DNA from 3 places in the Paenibacillus sp. UNC217MF genome. Region 1 is predicted to be linked to each of the others. Evidence: predicted binding sites of a transcription regulator. Region 1 holds the regulator's gene; each other region holds the start of a gene.
What was found. Region 1 encodes Rex, which represses fermentation and respiration genes when NADH is low (regulators of the CRP and FNR family bind a similar motif). Its sites were predicted from a motif close to TTGTGAAATATTTCACAA; they were not measured.
Positions count from the first base shown of each region.

Region 2: a site for Rex is predicted at 2,414-2,431, ahead of BP95_RS0122885 (cytochrome ubiquinol oxidase subunit I). Genes of this name have one in related genera too.
Region 3: a site for Rex is predicted at 3,328-3,345, ahead of BP95_RS0123180 (formate/nitrite transporter family protein). Genes of this name have one in related genera too.

Region 1 covers NZ_KK366027.1:899,428-904,274, forward strand. Annotated here, with positions in the region: gene BP95_RS0119990 (AAA family ATPase) at 1-378, opposite strand, end outside; gene BP95_RS0119995 (hypothetical protein) at 350-913, opposite strand; gene BP95_RS0120000 (hypothetical protein) at 1,159-1,677, opposite strand; gene BP95_RS0120005 (amidohydrolase) at 1,693-3,003, opposite strand; gene BP95_RS0120010 (redox-sensing transcriptional repressor Rex) at 3,000-3,647, opposite strand; gene dinG (ATP-dependent DNA helicase DinG) at 3,663-4,847, opposite strand, start outside.
Region 2 covers NZ_KK366028.1:268,658-273,504, reverse strand. Annotated here, with positions in the region: gene cydB (cytochrome d ubiquinol oxidase subunit II) at 1-838, opposite strand, end outside; gene BP95_RS0122885 (cytochrome ubiquinol oxidase subunit I) at 825-2,228, opposite strand; gene BP95_RS0122880 (ABC transporter permease) at 2,602-3,291, opposite strand; gene BP95_RS0122875 (ABC transporter ATP-binding protein) at 3,284-4,207, opposite strand; gene BP95_RS0122870 (sensor histidine kinase) at 4,455-4,847, opposite strand, start outside.
Region 3 covers NZ_KK366028.1:341,884-346,730, forward strand. Annotated here, with positions in the region: gene BP95_RS0123170 (LytTR family transcriptional regulator DNA-binding domain-containing protein) at 1-1,238, opposite strand, end outside; purine riboswitch at 1,563-1,661, shown strand; gene BP95_RS0123175 (NAD(P)/FAD-dependent oxidoreductase) at 1,762-3,198, shown strand; gene BP95_RS0123180 (formate/nitrite transporter family protein) at 3,498-4,385, shown strand; gene BP95_RS0123185 (beta-N-acetylhexosaminidase) at 4,647-4,847, shown strand, end outside.

The sequences.
Region 1 (4,847 bases):
CATTAATGTTTTCCCCGTCCCTGGGGGGCCTGTTAACAATATCCCTTTCATAGGACGAATACCGAATTTACGAATGTCATCTGGCCGTACCAGAAAATCAAGAGCTTCAATCAATTCATTCTTGGCTCTATCCTGCCCGCCAATACGCTCGAAGCTCATTTCACTAATCTGATTATTGCCTGACTTCACACGCCCTGACGAACGCGCCAAGCCAGCTTGTCCTCTGCGATTTACAAACAGCAGAAGAGCACTGATCGCGGCAACTGCCGCGATGACCGGCCATATATTAACTCCAAGATAACTGACAAATAATATCGCTGGGATTACGATCCCTAATGCCAATTCCCAACTACGAACGGATTGCCGTTGCTTTTTCATTAGGCCATACCCCCACAGGCGATGCTTGCAAAGGAAGCAATACGGTCTTGCTTCCTTTCTCATCCTTGAGTTGAATATACACATATCGTGAATCCATTTCCGTTTGGATCTGAATACCTGGATTTTGCTGCTGCAGTTCCTTCAACCTAACAGGAATATCGCTGTATTTCTGATGTACCATTGCATCTGCAATGTCGAACATTGCACGTGACCATAACTTATCGATAAGCGGCGTGCTCTCATCATTCAAGTATTCCAATTGTACTTTTTTCCCGCTCGAATTCTGTTGCAGCTCGTCCGACACTCTTTCAATCAGGGTGCTAATATTGGTGCCATCCTTGCTCTTCAGCTTCACTTGCAGCGCATCAGGATACCATTGAACATCATACTGCGTAATTTCAGCATGCTGCTTCAATACTCGTTCCACAGGCTGCTTCACGAAATTACGTTCATACAGTGTCCAACCTCCAAATAGTGCAACAGCTGTCGTGACCATAATGAGCAAAGTAGGCATGATTCGAATCTTTTTCGCCATGCTGAAACCTCCTGTTGCAAATATATATATCAATACCCCTAGTAATCTCTTTCTGATATATCAAGAGTATATCACATATGTTACTTCAACTATGGATGTAATGTGTACCATGATTGCCATCGAAATGGAGCTGCTACAATACAAAAAGCGCTGCTGCTTCGCATAGCGTACAATATGTACGTCATATGCAAAGCAGCAGCGCTGCAAAATCGCCTATTACTCGTTATTGGCTAACATTGAATACGTTATTTATTAGGCAGCGTATAGACATCCCCTATTGAGGAACCATTCGCAAATGAATAGAAATGATAGAAGTAATGAACAACCCCTTGTTCATCCTTGCGTTTGACCAATGCCTGCCATACATATTGATCATCCTTAAATGCTGGCGTAATGCGGATTACATCCGCATCCGGATATTGGGCTTCTATCTGGGCTTGAATCGTCTCTTTAGAGGTTGATTCCGCCATAGGAGTTACCTTATCAGGGAGTACCCACACGGTCTGCTCCTTACCATGTTCGTCAGTTCCCCGCACCATGTATACGACTTGATCCCATACACCCTTCTCCACTTCTGTCACATTTACGAGCTTCACTGCTTCATTCGCCCGCTTTATTATTTCCGCTTCCTTGACCCGTTCGTCCTTATTGATGTATTGCACATACTGATAAGTGGCGAAGAACAATCCGACTAGAAATAAGAGAACGAGTACCGGAATCAACCACTTCCAATGCGACCTCCGGCGTACGCGTCTTCTCTGCATGAATTCTCCTCCTGCCTATCTTGCCAGCAAGCCATCAAAGCATTGCTGCGCCTCGCGAAGGATTCGTTCTTCATCCATCGTCAAACATTCCCCATTCTTCACAACCTGCTTGCCGTCAACCCATACATGCTTGACATCTTTCGCAGACGCTGAATATACCATGTGGGATACCAAGTCGGTATGTGGCAGGAAATGAGGCTGATCAATATCTACCGCAACGAAGTCAGCCTTCATGCCTACTTCAAGCGCTCCAATATCGTCAAGACGAATGGTCTGCGCGCCATAGATCGTACCCATGCGCAGCGCCTCTGCAGCAGGAACCGCAGTTGGATCGCCGGACACCCCTTTATGAATCAAGGCCGTAAGGCGAATTTCTTCGAACATATCCAGATTGTTGTTGCTTGCTGCACCATCCGTACCCAAGGATACAACAACACCCGCACGCAGCATCTCAGGAACACGAGCGACACCGCTCGCCAGCTTAAGGTTGCTTCCTGGATTGTGGGACACCGCAACTTGATACTTCGCAAGCGTCTCAATCTCTTCGTCCGTCAAATGAACAGCATGCGCAACGAAGGAAGGACGGGAGAAGAATCCGAGCTTCTCCAAATGCGCAACCGGACGCAGTCCATAATCCTTCACATTCTGTTCAACTTCTGCCTTTGTCTCTGACATATGCGTGTGCAATGGCAAATCCAGATCATGAGCAGCCTGTACGAAGCTCTCAATAAAGGCTGGAGGACAAGTATACGGAGCATGCGGCGCCATAATCGTACGAATGCGGCCATCTGCCTTCCCATTCCAATCCTTCGCGAATTGAATCGCCTCATTCAGCTTCTCGCGCTGTACATCCTCTGGGCATAAGCCAATCGCACCGCGCATAAGCGATGCACGGATACCGGATTGCTCACATACCTTCGCTACTTCGTCCATGTAGTCATACATATCTACGAAGGTTGTTGTACCGCCCTTCAGCATTTCGATCACAGACAGAGCTGTTCCCCAATAGACATCATTGGCCGTGAACTTGCCTTCCATTGGCCACATTTTCTCCTGCAGCCATGTCTGAAGCGCCAAGTCATCCCCATACCCACGAAGCAGAGACATTGCAGCATGCCCGTGTGTATTAACAAGGCCTGGAATGAAAAATAGACCTTTGCCATCGATGATTTCAGCATCAGCTGCTGCATATTGCTCAGGCAGCTCCGATCCAATATGAACGATGCGATCATTCTCAACAACCATGAACCCATGGAATGAGGACTGCTTCGCAGTTGGAGACAAATCGGCGAACATGCCATTTTTAATAATGATTCGGTGTGTCATTCGGCGGGTACTTCCTTTCCATTATCAGATAAATAATAGGCCAAACTGAACAAATCCGTTGTAAAATCGGCAGTATGCACACGGATATTCGAAGGAACCCTCAAAATGACAGGCGCAAAGTTCAAGATCGCTTCTACTCCCGCCTCTACAAATTGATCAGCTACATACTGAGCTTCTGTAGCAGGAACCGTGATAATCCCGATACGGATTTGCTTCTCGCGTACCGTCGTAATTAGGTCAGACATCGGCTGAACTTTCAGGTTATTTATCTCGGTATTGATTTTGGATTCCTGTGCATCGAACACTGCAACGATCTTCATATTATCTTTCAAGTATACGGTGTAGTTACAGAGTGCGTGACCTAATTTACCTGCACCGACCAATCCAACATGGATAACTTGATCCAGTTTCAAAATATGTCTGATTTGTTGAATCAAATACGATACATCATACCCAATGCCCTTGCGGCCGAAGTCGCCGAAATACGCTAGATCCTTCCGAATTTGCGCAGGATTCAAGTTCAGCTTCTGTCCCAAATCTTGAGAAGAAACTGTGAGCACTTCTCGCTGCTTCAATTCCAATAGATGGCGTAAATACACGGGTAATCGCCGAACGACAGCTTCTGATATCTTTAGTGCTTTCATTCTAACAAGCCCCTCTCATCGCTCTCCAATGCCTCTTTGATTATGGTCTAGCCACGTATCAATACGTGGTACAAGTTGTTCTGTTGCCATATGCTCCATTTTTGGGCCAGGCAGCGAGTAAAGAAAATGTTTGCCGTAGCTTGTCTCTATTACACGAGTGTCATAAATGATGACAATTCCCTTATCCTGCGTCGTACGCACAAGGCGGCCGAATCCTTGCTTGAAGCGAATTACAGCCTGTGGGACGGAATATTTGCGGAATGGATTCTGATTCATCCGCTTCAGCCGATCGCACTTCGCTTCCACGAGTGGATGATTCGGTGGCTGGAATGGCAGCCGTACAATCGCAAGACATGTCAACGCATCTCCTGGAATATCAACGCCTTCCCAGAAGCTGCTCGTTCCTAGCAGGACTGAATTCGGCTGATCTCGGAATCGGCGTGTCAGCTTGCTTCGGTTGCCGCTGTCAATCCCTTGTCCCAGCACTTGAATGCCATGCAGGCTAAGCGCCTCCTTCAGCGGTTCATACACATCCCGCAGCATGCGGTATGACGTGAATAAGACAAGCATACGTCCTTCTGTTACCTTGGCTACATCAGCCAAGGACTGCATCAGCGTCGAGTTAAACTTGGCATCTGATGCTCCCTTCACACTAGGGAAGTCACGCGGGATGACAACAAGTGCTTGTTCCCGGTAGTTGAACGGCGACGGAAGTATGACCGTATTTAGACGGCCATCCCGCTGCGCATCCTTCAAGCCAAGCTGTTCAGCTACGAATTGGAATGATTTATCAACGGACAATGTAGCCGAAGTTAAGATTACGCTCTTCTTCGGCTCGAAGAAGTATCGCTTCAGCGCTTCGCTTACATCGACAGGGACCGCATACATTTGCATTGATTTATGCTTGTATTGGAGATTGCCTTCCATCCAGTAGACGGTATCCGCATCCTTGCCTTGCATAAATTCACGGAATTCATCGCGAAGCTGCCCTATGTCCTTGAATAAACCTGTCACATCAGCCGTGACGCCCTGCACTTCATCATCATCATAATCCTTCCATTCATTGACGAGCTTCTCCCCCGAACGAACAATATCACTTAAACGCGTGTGAATATCGCCTTCGAGCTCCGATACGGAGCTCCATCCATCAGGACGATTGCCAGATGGCAGCCGGAGAACAGCTTGCCCGCCTTCCGCCTG
Region 2 (4,847 bases), on a different contig from region 1:
TCATAACACGCGGGAATAATCCGATAAAGACAGACGCGATCGATAGAATGATAACTCCGCCCGTCATGCCGAATGCCCAGCCATCGCGCTTCTTCGCCATGAAATAGCCAGCGAGCACATAAACAATAACCCCAACTACAGCAACAGCTGTTAAGATCCCACCGCGAACCTCAAATACATCCGTCTTGAAATACGTCATAGCACCGAAAGCAACAAACAATACCGCCAAAGGCACTAGCAGCATCTTCGCTTGCTTACGTGCGCGCTCCTGCAAGGAGCCAATTGTGCGCAGCGTTGTAAACATCAAGCCATGCACGAGGCACAGTACCGTAACAGTTACCCCGCCAAGCAATGTATACACATTCACCATATCGAACAGTCCAGCCTTCATTTCCATCTGGCCGTCAATCGGCAAGCCTTGAATCAGCCCTGCGAATACAACCCCGCACAGGAATGGAGGAAGCAGACTTCCTAAGAAAATCGCCCAGTCCCAAGACTTCTTCCAGCGTTCTGTCTCTTTCTTGCCACGGAATTCGAATGCGACACCGCGTCCAATCAATGCAAGCAGCAAAACGACAAACGGCGTGTAATATCCGCTGAACAGCGTAGCATACCAGTTCGGGAACGCAGCGAACATCGCCCCGCCGGCCGTAAGCAGCCATACTTCATTGGCATCCCAGAACGGACCGATCGAGTTGATTAATACGCGTTTCTCCCCATCTGTACGGGCCAAGAACTTCGTCGACATGCCGACACCGAAGTCGAAGCCTTCCAAGAAGAAGAATCCGACAAATAACACTCCAACTAGTAGAAACCACAATTCATTAAGAGATAACATGTTGTCCCTCCTGATCAAACGGGTCATTCGAATGTTCTGCCTTCATTACTTCATTCGGACCCTTTTTGATGACACGAACGAACAAATACACAAGCACGATAGCAAGTACGGTGTAAATTGTCGAGAATGCGATAAGCGAGAATAGCACTTGACCGCCCGACACACTCGGCGAAATACTGTCTTCTGTCCGCATGAGACCGAATACCGTCCATGGCTGACGACCAATTTCCGTCATAATCCAACCTGCTGTATTCGCAATGAACGGCAATGAGATTGCATAGAGCATGAAGCGCATGAACCACTTATTCGGATTGCCCAGCTTCTTGCGCGCTGCCAAGAACCAGCCATACATGCCAAGCAGAATCATCAATGTTCCGGCAAGAACCATGATGCGGAAGCTCCAGAATGTTGTCTTCACCGGTGGAATGTAATCGCCAGGGCCATACAACTGTTCATACTCCGCTTGCAGTTCCTTCATCCCGCGAACTTCACCGGAGAACTTACTATAAGATAGGAAGCTAAGCAAGTATGGAACTTTGAATTCCAAGCTGTTCTCTTGCTTGTCTGTATTGATTGCTGCAAATACCGTCCACGGCGCAGGGTCGCCACTTGTTTCCCACAAGCCTTCACTTGCCGCCATCTTCATTGGTTGGGTATGCATCAAATATTGTGCCTGCTGGTGACCGAAGACCGCAACCAGAATGGAAGAGACCGTAGCTACGATAACACCAATCTTGAACGATTTTTGGAAGAAAGAAACGTCCTGCTTCTTCAGCAGTTTATAAGCACTCACCCCAGTGATGAGGAACGCTCCTGTTGCAAATGCACCGAAAATCGTATGCGGGAATTCAACAAGCAGCTGACCATTTGTCAGCAGCGCGAAGAAATCGTTCATTTCCGCACGGCCATTGTTAATCTCGAATCCGACCGGACGCTGCATGAAGGAGTTCGCCGCCAAGATCCACAAGGCGGACAACGTTGTACCGATGGCTACAAGCCAAATGCACAAGCAGTGCACCTTCTTCGATAAGCGATCCCATCCAAATATCCATAATCCGATAAACGTTGATTCCATAAAGAATGCCAGCAATGCTTCAATCGCAAGCGGCGCACCGAACACGTCTCCGACGAAGCGAGAATAGTTCGACCAGTTCATCCCGAACTGGAATTCCTGAATAATACCTGTGACAACACCGACACCGAAGTTAATGAGGAACAGCTTCCCCCAGAACTTCGTCATCTTCTTGTACTCTTCATTTCCCTTGACGACATACATCGTCTCCATCATTGCGATGAGCAATGCTAGACCAATCGATACCGGTACGAAGAAGAAGTGAAAAATCGTCGTCGATGCAAACTGAATGCGCGATAATAAGATCGTATCCCACATATCGTTGTCCTTCCACCTTTCTATTTATACTCTCATTCCTATGCTGAATAGGCTGTAATGCCTGCGTCGAACACGGGATCAATGACGTTGATTACATGTTCCAGTTGTATTCTGTCAGATACAGAAACGCTGCAATGTGATATTTATCACAATTATAAAGCAATTACTTGATCAAAATAAGAACATTGTGTCAAATTTCACAAATATGTCGAAAAAAAGTGAAAAAAAGAAGAAAAAAGACATTGTGCCTTCTTTCCTCTTTACAAGCAGCCCGCAATGTGCTGCACCTTTTTTCCAGAACCCTTCTGAAATTTGTCACCAATTTGGGCATGTCACATCGCTGTCACAACAAGGTATTTCGCTGCATCTATTTTTATTTATACAGGTCGATCGTGTCAATCTTGCGAATCGTCAAGTAACCAATCACTACACCAAGCGCAGCAAAAGCAAATGGCACTGCGATAATGGACCACAAGGTAAATCCACCAGTCGACGAGCCTAGAAAGCCTGCAATTAGAATGGAGCTCGTAATGGTCGCCGCCGCTGAATATTTGCGCATGCCGAACCATAATGGAATCAGACTTAAGCAGCTTGCTGCTAAGGAGTTGATAACACTAGTTGCCACTTGATGCGTAACCATACTTATTGTCGCCGTCCCGGGTACAGTGTGCGCATAAGAATTGTATAAAAGGAATCCACTGATTAGTACAATATTTGATAGAATAATGGCGATGAAGGTGTACAAGACCACAATGATCAGCTTGGCTGTCATGAGCTTTTTCCGTGGAATCGGGTACATGAACATGACCGTGATAGACTTGCTCTTAAACTCATCAATAACCATTCGGCTTAGCAATACCGAGGCAGTAATAATGAAAGCTACCTTCACAAAAGTATCGATGATGCCTAATACCTCGGGCAAGTTCTTGAACGCGATATCGCGTGTATCTCCATAGATTCCAAGCAAAATAAAGAGGAATATCCCGATCGTGATATACATGGCCGTACGTATATAGGTAGCAAACCGGAATTTCTGCAGTTCCAGTCGAATGAGCTTATTCACGAGCAGCCCCTCCATTCAACAGCTTCATAAAGTAATCCTCCAAGGAATGATGCTTCTTATGGACAGACTCTACCATGACATCGTTCATAACAAATGCCTTCGTAATATCTTGCTGAGACACCCCCGATTGATAGATGCGGATGATCCGGTTGTCCGTAATGCGGAAATTCGAAATATGCATGACTTCTTCAAGCACATAGGCTGCCTTGCTCGCATTATCAGTGATGACCTCAATGAATTCGGACTGCTGCGCCCGAACCCGATCCATTGGCACTTCCTCCAACAGCACCCCATGGTTAATGACACCGATCGTATCTGCAACAAGCTCCATTTCCCCTAAGATGTGGCTGGAGATCAAGAGCGTAATACCGAACTCGCGTGATAGCTTCTTGAACAGGTCACGTATCTCCTTAATCCCAATCGGGTCAAGACCATTAATCGGCTCATCCAGGAGCAACAGCTCTGGCTTGATCGATATGGCCCGCGCAATGCCTAGACGCTGCTTCATCCCGAGGGAGAAGTCCTTCACCTGCTTGCGTTCGATGCCGTTCAGCCCTACCAGTTCCAGTGCTTCCTCAATCGCCTTCTTATTATGGTAGCCCATGTATTCACAATGGAGCTCCAGATTCTCCTGCGCAGTAAGACGATCATAGAAGATTGGCTGCTCAATAATTGTCCCCATGCGAGATAGCAAGGAATAGGATGAGGGTGTCATCTTCTCGCCGAACATCTCAATCTCACCGCTCGTTGGCTGCAAGAGATTCGTCATCATTTTCATAATCGTTGTCTTCCCCGCCCCATTGGGGCCAAGGAATCCGTATATCTCGCCCTTCTTAATATTCATGCTCACATTCGATACGACATCTTTGCCTTGATAATTCTTCGTCAATCGATGCGTCCGTACAAGGAAGGTCATTTCATTTACCCCTCTCATCTCTTCTGATGTCTTCATTGTATCGATTAGCTATTTCTTATTTCTTACCTAATCCTTACGAATTCCTTACGTTCTTTCTGTCTTGACATACAAATAAGGTCCGCAGAGTGCCATACTGGTTACAGCACAGCAAAATCTCTTCGAACCTCGTGACCCTTCCTTCGACGTCATCAGACCTGAACCGTCTATTCATTCACAGCCAGCACTGACCGGTTTCTTGTAGAATACCTCAAGACATTCGCAGGAGCTTAATTGTAAAAATCGTTTTTTTATACGGCTTACTATGAAGTTCTATCGAACCGCCCATTGATTCAGCGAGCCGCTTCGTGATCGTTAACCCCAATCCGCTGCCTTCATAATTTTTGTTGCGGGAATCCTCCAGTGTATACATGCGCTCAAAAACACGGTCTTGGTGCTGTTCTGGAATCCCCTTGCCACGATCCCACACATCAACGAACAAATGCGCATCATCACTGCGCAGGGCTATGCCCAGCACATGGCCATCAGCCCCATACTCTATCGCATTAGAGATGAGATTGTTCAGCATGCGATCCAGTGCGTCTTCATTCCCTCTCGCATAGAGAGAAGCTTCCGGAATCTGAATATCAACCTCGAACCCCCT
Region 3 (4,847 bases), on a different contig from region 1:
TCTTCATATTTATTCTTGGAGAGTGGTACCTTGCTCTTATTCTCATCATCGAGGACGAGGCTGTAGCTGTTGCGCGACCAAATAATGACCTCGCGTACACGCTGCAGGTTGACCAAGTAAGAACGGTGGCAGCGGAAAAATCCGAATGCCTTAAGCTTGCGCTCCAGTTCCGTCAGCGTCATTGTACAGGGGAGGGAACCCGAATGCATATGAAGCTGGGAAGCCCCGTCTTGGCTTTCAATATAATTCAGTTCCAGTGGATCGATAAGCACGATTTTGTCTTCGATGCGCGCTGGAATCTTATCGAAGCTGATTTGAGGGACGAAGCGTTGTCCAGCTCCAGCTGAAGAGGATTCAGGCTCATCCTCTTCGTTCTCAGCGGCTTGTATTGTGGACTTCTTGTCCTTGGTTGATGGTAGGCTGCTAACATCTTCATTCAGAGACTCCGTCGTTCCGGTGCCTTCTTGTCCACCATCTTCGGCTACCGCTGCTAGCACTTGCTGAACAGCATCGGTTGTGTGCTCGTCATTTTCAATGATCTCAACTTCCGGAAGTGCCCCTGTTTCAGGTGCCTCATCCTCAATGATAACGGACTTGAAGCCCGATGGTGTTAAGCGAACGACATGATTGGTCATCGTAAGCGCGCTTTCTAAGGAAGGCACGGTCATGAAAATTGAAGCGCCTTCTTCGCACATAGTGTTGATCCATTGCCGAAGCAGGTAGCTGCTCTCCAAATCCATGTGGAATTCGGGATCCTCGATGACGATTAGTTCCGGACGATGAGCAGCGGCTCTCGCCAAGTGGAATCGGCGCTGCTCAGATAACGTACATTTGCCAAGCGGTGTATTCACGCACTCATGCAGACCGGTTAACTTCAATAGCTGCTCAAGTCGATCTTTATGGTAGGCTCCATACATCTTCATATAGAAGATAAGGGCATCCTTCGGTGTTAATCGCTCGTAGAGGGGATCGCCCTGCCGAATCCAGCCGATCTTGGAGGCGAGTGAGGCAGAGGAGAGTGGCACTCCACGCCAGGTTACACTGCCGGCAGAGGGCTTAGCTCGATTCATAAGCAGATCGATAATTAACTGTCCCGTAATATGGTTGCTTTGCACTGCAATGCATTGCCCGGGATGTATTTGTACGCTCAGCGCATCTAACAGTGTGGAATTGCCCTTCGTCACATATAACTTATCAATAATAAGTCCTTCCCCGTAGGGGGGTTCCTGCGCGTTCATACGCGAACCTCCAATCAGTATGCCCATTCATTGTTGTGAGATAGATCATATAGGTAAATGATATATCGAGAACCTAGATTTGGGTAGATATTAACCTGACTAATATGTACTTTCCTTGCTGGGGGGAGAGATAGAGTAAGACATTAAGTAAGGGGAGGTGTTGTTAATGTTCGGATTTCGACCATAATGTCATTTACCAATGTGAATAAAAATGATATTTATAAATAATTTACGAACATTGGGCGGGAATGATGTTGACTTGTTCGCTAAATTTCGATACAATAAGGTTGCTCCCACAGAAGTGGGTGGCAAGGATTGATTGGCCATTTTTTTGTTTATCCTGTTCGTATATCCCAGAGATAAGGTCTAGGGGTCTCTACCAGGAGCCGTAAATTCCTGACTACGAGTAGGTATGCTTTGGCATACCTGAACGTAACGGGATATTTTTTTTGCCCAAATAGGTGCAGGCTCATCGGATAGAAGAGAAATAGACCGAGACATCGTGAGCATCGAGGAGGAAACAATGAGTAAATATGATGTAATTGTTGTAGGAGCAGGTCCGGCCGGTATTTTCACTTGTTATGAATTATCTTTGAAGGCACCGCAATTGAAGGTTTTGCTTGTAGATAAGGGACATGATATTTATCGCCGCAACTGTCCGATTTTGGAGGAGAAGATTCAGAAGTGTCCTCCAGCGGCAGGGAAGAAGGACTTTGCTGGTTGTCTTCCAGCTTGTTCGATTACGAACGGCTTCGGTGGAGCAGGGGCATATAGTGATGGGAAATTTAACGTAACTACAGAGTTCGGGGGTTGGCTGACAGACTTCTTGCCAGCTTCGCAAGTACTGGACTTGATTAAATATGTAGATGCAATCAACTTGGAGCACGGAGCGACGACGGACATTACCGATCCAACGACAGAAACGGTTCGCCGTATTGAGCAGCTTGGATATTCTGCTGGCTTGAAGCTGCTTCGCGCACAAGTTCGACATCTGGGCACTGAGCAGAACTTGGAGATTTTGAAATCCATTTATGAATATTTGAAGACTCGTATCGATATGGCCTATAAGACCGAAGTAGCGGATCTGATTACAGAGAAGCAGGATGGACGCCATATTGTGAAGGGGATTGAACTGAAGAGCGGCGAGAAGCATGAAGCGGATCAAGTGGTCATCGTACCAGGACGTGACGGTTCTGCGTGGCTGACGGAGATATTGAAGAAGCGCCGCTTGAAAATGTACAACAACCAAGTGGACGTTGGGGTGCGTGTGGAGACATCGGATATCGTCATGCGCGAAATCAACGAGCACCTGTATGAAGGGAAATTCGTGTTCAATACGTCTGTCGGCACACAAGTGCGTACCTTCTGCAGCAATCCATCTGGCCATGTCGTGGTCGAGAATCACAGTGGGATCATGTGTGCCAACGGGCACTCCTACAAGGATCCGAAGCTTGGTTCTGCGAATACGAACTTTGCATTGCTTGTCTCGCACAAGTTCACGGAACCGTTCGACAAGCCAAATGAGTACGCTCGTGAAATCTGCAAGCGTGCAAATGATTTGTCCGGAGGCGGGATTATCGTTCAGAAGTACGGGGATATCATTCGCGGCCGCCGCTCCACGGAGAAGCGCATCCAAGAGGGCTTCTTGGAGCCTACCTTGAAAGAAGCTGTTGCTGGAGATTTGGGTCTTGTGCTTCCGTATAATACGATGAAGAGCCTTATCGAAATGGTTGAAGCGCTTGATCGCGTAACACCAGGCATCGCTTCTGAGCACACGTTATTCTATGGGGTTGAGGCGAAATTCTACTCCGCTCGTCCGAAGCTGGATACGACATTGGAATCCGAAATTGATGGCTTGTACTGCGGTGGAGATGGCGCGGGCATTACGCGTGGGCTCGCACAAGCGGGTGCTGCAGGTGTACACATTGCACGGAGCATTGTTGCAAAGCGCGGGGCATAATTTCACATTGCAGGTCAACAACATATACAGCTTATGGCCAGTGAGTCGATCGTGAGACTTACTGGCTTTTTTGCGTAGAGCGGTCATGTACGGGGTTATACGCAAAATGGACAATATTTGAAAGATGCTTTGTGATAAAATGCACAACATCGGAATTGGGGCTCCGTTACAATGAATTTGCAACCTGTTCAGCTGACATTCCAACTGGAATTATTCGTATCTGAGTAGGTGCGGATGGGGTGTGGCCTTGGAAATGATGGGGCTTGCATCCAAATAAGCATAAGCAGGAGGTCATGTCGATGTCAGGTTATTTGAAGCCGCAGCAAATTGCGGAAGCGACAGTAGATACCGGAACGATTAAGGCGAAGAACCCATTGTCCGCCATGATGATTCTAGGATTCCTTGCCGGCGCATTTATTGCGCTTGGTTATCTCTTATATATACGTGTAACAGCTGGAGCACCTGCGGAATGGGGGAGCATCAATAGCCTAATTGGAGCGTCGCTGTTCCCGGTTGGTCTTATTCTGGTCTTGTTAGCAGGGGGTGAGCTGTTGACAGGGAATATGATGGCTGTACCACTTGCTCGGATGAAGGGACGCATATCTACGGTAGAGGTCATTCGCAATCTTGTCGTCATTACGATTGCCAACTTCTTAGGTGCGCTGTTCGTGGCATACTTCTTCGGTCACGTGGTTGGTTTGACTGGTTCCGGCGTTTATTTGCAGAAAACGGTAGATGTGGCTGCGCATAAGCTGGACGATAGTTTCATTCAAGCCTTTGTAAGTGGGATTGGCTGCAACTGGTTAGTTGCACTAGCGGTATGGCTTGCCTATGGAGCAAAGAGCTTCAGTGGGAAAATCATGGGGATATGGTTCCCAACGATGGCGTTCGTTGCGATTGGCTTCCAGCACGTTGTAGCGAATATGTTCGTAATTCCGGCTGCGATCTTTGAGGGTCATTTTAGCTGGGGACAATATTTGACGAACTTCGTGCCGGTATGGCTGGGCAATTTGGTTGGAGGCGTCGTGTTCGTTGCAGGGGCTTACTATATGGTATATTTGCGTTCGCAGCAAGAGCAGAAGCAGGCAGCTGCGGCAGGTGTCTCAAACACATCAACGAATGTGCAAGAAGTGGGCAATGCAAGCAAGGTGGCATCGTCAGGAAGTGCAAGTGCACCTGTCCATTAGAGGGTATTGGGATTAGAGCATGCCAAGTGATGTTGAAAAAGAAGATAGGTAAGGTCTAGTCCATCGAGGCTAGGCCTTTTTTGCGTCATCGATATGACGTTTTTTTCATAGGAATTCACGGGCTTGTCACTTACGCAGGGGATAGATGTGGTAAACTACGGGTGACAAATTTATTTCCGCATTTCGCATTCTATAAAAAGATACCGATACCTCGCTGTATCTGTAAGCGTATCCAACTAACTCGTGGGGAGGGATCTGGCTGTGAAGTTGCATTTTACGGGCAGTATCGAACATGTATTACCAGGGATTCTCGAATTGAAGTCATTATTGAAGGTGGAAGTGGGGACAGAAGGCACTACAGTTCGCGTAGAGCAGGGAGAGGGGTCGCTTCGTGCCGCATGGGATGGTGCAGAAGGCTTGATCCGCTATGAGTCGGATATTCATTTCTTCCGTGCACTGGGC